One region of the Bradyrhizobium sp. USDA 4341 genome, then DNA from elsewhere that is predicted to be linked to it. Evidence: riboswitches for the same ligand, from Rfam matches in the RefSeq annotation. Region 1 holds a riboswitch; the other holds the start of a gene.
What was found. A riboswitch is a leader RNA that binds a small molecule or an ion and turns the genes downstream of it on or off. The one in region 1 is predicted to bind ZMP and ZTP.

Region 1 (3,389 bases):
ATCGGCTGGAGCACGGGTCTCGGCTTCACGCGCGAGATCCTGGCCACCGCGATGCGCGCCTTGCCCCAATGTCTCGGGGCCATCCTGCTCCTGATGGCAGCCTGCGGCGCGCTGGCCTGGTTCCTGGTCATCGCCCTGCACATCGATCCGCTGACGGCCTACCTCGCCACGAGCCCAGGCGGCGTGGACGCCGCAGCGATCATCGCCGCCGGGACCAAGGTCGACATGTCGTTCGTGATGGCGCTGCAGGTATTGCGCATCGTTGTGCTGCTGGTCATCGGTCCGCGGGTCGCGCGCTGGGTGACGGGCACGCTCGATACGAAGCAGCGGACCGCAGACGAGCCGACCTCGTCGCCCCCCCAGTGAAGGACTCAGCGCCGCAGCATTGCGCGACCACACGGCGGAGCGCCGGGAATACACCAGCCTCGATTACGTCCGCCCCTGATCCGCCGGCCGCATGTGGATCAGCGCATCGAGAACCAAGACAAGCACGGGACGCTGCTCGTTGTTGACGAGCTCGGTCTTGAAGATCACGACGGCGTCACGCCGCTCCGGCCTGATGGTGATTTTCTGGATCTGGGATTGGCCGGTGAGCGTGGCGCCCGGGCGAACCGGGCTCGGCAAGCGGATCTCGAAGCTCCGCCCGACGATGCCCGCCACCTTGGTCCAGATCGCCTCCACGACGAGCCGCTGATAGATCGCAATGGTGTTGAAGCCGCTTGCGATCAGGCCGCCGAACGGGCCCGCCGCAGCCGCGACGGGATCGGTATGGATCGGCACCGGATCATATTTGCCGGCGAATTCCAGGATCTCGGCTTCGCCGATCGTGTAGGTGCCGAGCTGGAATGTCTGGCCCTCGGTGAGATCTTCTGCATACAGCATCGCGCGCCTCCGTCTGTCGCGCGACGATAGACCAATGCTGCGGGCTTGCCATGACCTCCGGGGTCATGTTCTTGGCGCACCGGACTGCGCTGCAAAGCAGAGACGCGCGCGGCGCCGGCCGCTCCCGTCTCGCTGCAAGCCCGCCGCGCGGCTATTGCAGCCGCGCCGCCCTCGCCTTCGCGGCCTTCACCGTGGTCTCCATCAGGCAGGCGATCGTCATCGGGCCGACGCCGCGCGGCACCGGCGTGATCGCGCCGGCGACCTGCACCGCTTCGTCGAAGAAGACGTCGCCGCACACCGCGTAGCCGCCTTCCGGCTTCTCGACGCGCGTGGTGCCGACGTCGATGACGATGGCCTGCGGCTTGATCCAGTCGCCGCGCACAAGGCCCGCCTTGCCCACCGCGCTGACCAGGATATCGGCCTGACGGCAGATCTTGCTGATGCCGCGGGTGTGGATGTGGGTCTGCGTCACGGTCGCCTGCTCCTGCAGCAGCAGCGCGGCCATCGGCTTGCCCACGATATTGGAGCTGCCGATCACCACGGCATGAGCGCCGGTGAGATCTGGCCGGATCGACTTGATCAGCCTGAGGCAGCCGAGCGGCGTGCACGGCACCAGCGCATCGTCGCCGTGAAACAGCCGGCCTGCGTTCAGCGCGTGCAGGCCGTCGACGTCCTTCGCGGGATCGACCGCCGCCATCACGCGCAAGGCGTCGATATGCGCCGGCAGCGGCAGTTGGATCAGGATGCCGTCGATATCGTCGCGCGCGTTGAGCGCGTCGATCCTGGCGAGCAGCTCGGCCTCGCTGGCGTCATCCGGCAGGCGTTCGACCTCGCCGCGCAGGCCAAGCCGCTCGGCCATCCTGACCTTGCTCTGTACATAAATCTGGCTCGCCGGGTCACAGCCAACCAGCACGACCGTGAGCCCGGGCGCGCGGGGCAGCCGGTCCAGTTCGCTCGCAACCTTGTCGATGACAATTTGGGCATGTGCATGCCCATCAAGAATGTTCGCCGTCATGGCACCTCCGTTTCGAAGCGGTGCCCAGGCGCGCGGCGTTCAGTCTCTGCGCTCCCCGATGGTGGTCCATCCAAGCGCCAGTCGCGCAGATGGCGCCGTTATAGCCGCCCGGCCCGGCAAACGCAACTCACGCTCCCTTGCCGCCGAACCGGCGACGAATTGCCCCTGTTTTGCCGGTGGATCGGTGCCGGGCGGGGCCCCTCCGGGGGTAGGATTCGGGCAGAACTTGCGATAAGCCTCGGCGCTTGCCGGGCTTTTCCGATCCCCGGCGCCATCCTTCCGGTCATCACGCCACTTCGGATATTTTCATCATGAGACATATCATCCTCGCGCTGGCGCTCCTCTGCCCGGCTGCCGCGCTTGCTCAAGGCACCGCTCCAGCCACCACCCCACCTCCCGCCGCCGACAAGCCGGCGGCGGCCCCGCAGCCGATGGTCGGCGACAAGCCGCTGGTCCAGGTCGGCAAGAAATCGGCGGCCAAGAAGGGCGAGAAGGCTGCACCGGGTAAGCCGCAATCGGTCGCGCAGAAGCTCCAGGCCTGCCAGGACATCGACGACGCCACCAAGGAGCGGCTGATGTGCTACGACGAGATCTTCAAGCCGCAGCCCAAGCCGAAGGCCGCCCCTGCCAAGGGCGTTGCCGAATGCCGGTTCGTCAAGGAAGAGGACGAGCGGCTGACCTGCTACAACGGCTTCGCCGACAAGATTCCGCGCCTGCCGCGCTAACCGGTTCTGGTCACCCGGCCGCCTTCCAGCAACCGGTTACCCGCCTAATCTCGCGGACATGAAAATGCCGCCGCAAGTGTTTGCGGCGGCGTATCGATTGCCGATTGCGGCGTGTCCTTGTCTACCAGGTGCCGAAGCCGCCGAAGAAGCCCATGCGCGGCTGCTGCTGCTGCGCGACACGGTAGGGCTGATACATGCCGGGCTGGGCCAGCCGCATCGGCTGCTGGGAATGGGTATGGCTGCGCGCGATCTTGCGCTTCTTCGACGCCTGCACCGGCTGCTCCGCCGGCTTCGCCTCGGCCACGACCGGCCCCTTGCGCGCGTCAGCCTTCTCCGGCGGAATGAACTGGGCGAACGTGTCACGGACGCGGGCCTGCGCCGACGCATCGCTGGCACCCGCCGGGGTCGCTGCGGCAACCGCGTTCACCTGCGACGGAACGATGGTCGGCAGGTTGGTGTCGTACACCACCCGCTCCGGCAGTTTCTGGGTCGACTTGATGCGTACCATGGTCTTGTTGTCGACGCCGGGCGACGACAGGCCCTGGCTGGCGACCACAGCCTCCTGCGGTACGATGGCATTGACGACGAAGAGCAGCGCGAGCAGCACGCCACCAACGAACAGGAAATAACGCGCCACAGGCATTTTGGTAGCTCCCCCCGCGCTACGGGCGCGGTTCAACTCGACGCGACGACATCTGGCATCGCGCAACGAATTTATCGTCTGCGCATGATCACCCGGGCAGACGCTATCCGCGCTCCCGGGTCGT
Region 2 (3,389 bases), 5.9 Mb from region 1:
CGCCGCGCTGCTGCTGATGGGGGCGCAAGCGCGCGCGGAGACGATCGAGGAGAAGGTGCAGGTCTGCACCGGTTGCCACGGCGAGGACGGCAAGCCCGTCGACAAGACCATTCCGACGATCTGGGGCCAGCAGGCCGGCTATCTCTATATCCAGCTCCGCGATTTCAAGCGCGGCGATCGCAAGAGCGAGATCATGCAGCCGATCGCGACGCAATTCGAGCGCGACGACATGCTGGCGATCGCGGAATATTTCTCGCAGAAGCCCTGGCCCGATCTCGGCCAGCCGCGCGCGCCCAAGGACGTCGCGGAGAAGGCGGTCAGCGCCAGCCGCTCGGTCGGCTGCCCGGCCTGCCACCTCGATCGCTTCCAGGGCGACGGCACGGTGCCGCGGCTCGCCGGGATGGGACGCGACTACCTCGCGAAAACCATCGCCGATTTCCGCACCCGCGCGCGCGGCAACAATCCCGGCATGTCCGACCTGATGCTGGCGACGTCGCCCGACGACCTTGCCGCCCTGGTGGACTATCTGGCGGGGCTGTAGCGGGCAGGGCTACCGCATATGCGTCTTTGGTGATCGAGGGTGGGCGCCGTCGCCGGACCTCGTTCTACATATCTGGGTGTCAAGTTCCGGTTGCCGTACAACCGGTCAGTTCGGTCGAGACCTGGACACCACGCCTGGAACAGGAAAGGCTCGGCACATCTCGATGCACTCCGACCTGATACGCGCGACGACCGCATCGTCTCCGTTCGCCTGCAGAGCCCCCGCAATGAACTCGCCGATACGGCGCATTTCGGAATCTCCCATGCCACGCGTGGTCGCCGCCGGTGTCCCAAGGCGAATACCGCTTGGCCTGAGCGGCGGGCGCGGATCGTCTGGAATAACCTGCTTGTTTGTGGTGATGGCGATGGCATCGAGCACGTCCTCGGCTGCTCGCCCGTCCAATCCGACAGACGCTACTGTATCGACGACCATCATGTGATTATCCGTCCCGTCCGTGACCAGCTTCATCCCGCGTTCCATCAGCGCGCCGGCAAGAACCTTTGCGTTGTGCAGAACCTGCCGCGCGTAAACCTGGAAATCCGAGGTCGCCGCCTTCTTGAGCGTCACGGCAATCCCGGCCACGACGTTCATGTGAGGTCCGCCCTGCAAACCCGGAAAGACGGAAGCATCGATCCGACCGGCATTTTCCTTCCGGCACAGGATGATCCCGCCGCGGGGGCCGCGCAGTGTCTTGTGGGATGTCGTCGTCATGATGTCGAAGCCGGCATCAAGCGGATTGCGCATGACATTCGCGGCAACCAATCCGCCATAGTGGCTCACGTCGGCCATCGTGAGCGCGCCAACTTCGTCGGCGATATGCTTGAACGCCGCATAGTCCAGGTCGCGCGGATAGGAGCTGTAGCCGCACAACACCATCTTCGGACGCGCTTCACGCGCAATCGCGCGCAATTCATCGAAATCGATCGCGCCGTTTGATGGGGCCGTCTTGTAGCGAACGAAGTTGAACAAGCGCCCCATGTGGGACACCGGCGCGCCGTGGGTGAGATGACCGCCGTGGGACAGGTCCATGGCGAGAATCGTGTCGCCGGGCTGCAATAGGCCGAGATAGACGGCCTGATTCATCGGTGATCCGGAAAGCGGCTGAACGTTGGCGTGCTCGGCACGAAAAAGCGAGCAGGCCCGCTGGCGTGCGAGGTTCTCGATGCTGTCGGTATACTGCTGGCCGCCGTAGTATCTGCGTCCCGGATATCCCTCGGAGTATTTGTTGGTGAAGACCGATCCGAGCAGCTCAAGCACCTCCGGGTACGTGTAATTCTCGGACGGAATCAGTTCGACGCCGTCCTGTTGACGGCGCTCTTCCCCTATAAGGGCGGCAGCGATCTCTTGATCGTTGATGAACAGTTCGTTGTAAAATGACGGCATGCTCGGGCTCCTCAACACGCTGTTTTTCCAGCAGATTGGTTGCCCAGGCGATCGGCGTTGGAACCCTTCGCGCTTCCCCGTGGTCGATTCCACGTTAGCTCGCCAGTCGCGCGATAGGACGAATGAGCACGGAGACTCTTCGTAGAGAAAAATCTAGCCGACCCGCGGACCTTTCGCAACTAATGAGTCCATCGCGTCATGCCTCAGCGCGGCGTCAGCTCCTCGCGCAGCGCCGACAGGATGGTGAGATCGGCGGCGTGCTTGCCGGCCTTGTCGGCTAGCGCCGCATCGGCGCCATGGGCGAGCAGCGCCTTGGCAATCGCCGGATGGTTGCCCTCGGCGGCGATCATCAGCGCCGTGCGTCCCCGCGCATCGCGATCGTCGACCCTGGCGCCTGCGTCCAGGAGATACACGACGACCTCGAGCGCCTGTGCCTCCGGCACGGTCTCATCCGGTCCGGCCGCCCACATCAGCAGCGTGAGGTCGTTGGCGTAGCGCGCGTTGATGTCGATGTCGAGCGCGAGCAGCTGCTTGACGATGCCGAGCTGACCGCCGGCCGCCGCATAGACGACCGGCGGCTTGCCGGTGTCGTCGGCCCTGCGGCCGTCGGCGCCGTGCGCGAGCAGCATGCGCACCACCATGTCCCTGCCGGCATAGGCGGCGGCCGCGACCGCCGAAGCGCCGCTACTTCCGGTGAGATTGACGTCGGCGCCGCGGTCGATCAGCCGCTGCACGATCGCGACATGGCCGCGCTCGGCGGCAAGATACAGCGCGGTCGATCCCGCAAGGTTGCGCGCGTCGATCGGCGCGCCCCGGGCCAGCAGCAGGTCGACCATGTCGAGATGGCCGGAGCGGGTGGCGTGGCTCAGCGGCCTTGCGCCGAGCCGGTCCCGCGCATCGACCGAGGCGCCGCCATCGAGCAGCGCGGTGGCGAGATTGATGCAATCGGCATTGGCCGCCGCAAACAAGGTCAGCGAGATTTCGACCGCGCTGAGCTGCGCCTTGTCGGTTTCGTACTTGCGGATCAGTTCGCGGCAGCGTGCGGGGTCGGCCGCCGCGGGGCTGCTGTGGATGCAGCCGACAACCAACAGCGCGGCGAGGGCGATGCGGCGATACAAGACGTGTCCTCCGTATGGCCTGCTGACGGCATCGCCATTCGGATTGAGCGTCGCATGATCCTTCGTTGCTGCCAAGCCGCGCAGCGATTTTCAAGCCGCGCAGCGAAGTCGTGCCGCGCGGCGTCGTTGTGCCGCGCGGCGTTTTCCTGCGGTTCTAGCCGGTCTGGCCGGTGCTCGCATGCGCGACGGCGCGCGCGACATTGGCGATTACCTCGTTGCACTTCTCCATCGGAGCACTTGCCCCGGTCAGGTAGACCGTCACCACGATCGGCTTGCGGCCGGGTGGCCAGAACACGCCGATATCGCTATAGGTGCCGCGCTCGCCGGTGCCGGTCTTGTCGCCAACC

Region 2: linked by a shared signal. The riboswitch ahead of ACVIGB_RS39215 (serine hydroxymethyltransferase) and the one ahead of ACVIGB_RS11340 (bifunctional 5,10-methylenetetrahydrofolate dehydrogenase/5,10-methenyltetrahydrofolate cyclohydrolase) in region 1 are both predicted to bind ZMP and ZTP.

What each region holds. Positions count from the first base shown of each region.
Region 1 is NZ_JBSSGO010000002.1:1,155,251-1,158,639, forward strand. It holds gene ACVIGB_RS11330 (AbrB family transcriptional regulator) at 1-366, shown strand, start outside; gene ACVIGB_RS11335 (MaoC/PaaZ C-terminal domain-containing protein) at 430-882, opposite strand; gene ACVIGB_RS11340 (bifunctional 5,10-methylenetetrahydrofolate dehydrogenase/5,10-methenyltetrahydrofolate cyclohydrolase) at 1,034-1,897, opposite strand; ZMP/ZTP riboswitch at 1,913-1,992, opposite strand; gene ACVIGB_RS11345 (hypothetical protein) at 2,209-2,622, shown strand; gene ACVIGB_RS11350 (hypothetical protein) at 2,744-3,265, opposite strand.
Region 2 is NZ_JBSSGO010000002.1:7,015,612-7,019,000, forward strand. It holds gene ACVIGB_RS39210 (c-type cytochrome) at 1-541, shown strand, start outside; gene ACVIGB_RS39215 (serine hydroxymethyltransferase) at 647-1,924, opposite strand; ZMP/ZTP riboswitch at 1,959-2,044, opposite strand; gene ACVIGB_RS39220 (ankyrin repeat domain-containing protein) at 2,128-3,042, opposite strand; gene bla (class A beta-lactamase) at 3,197-3,389, opposite strand, start outside.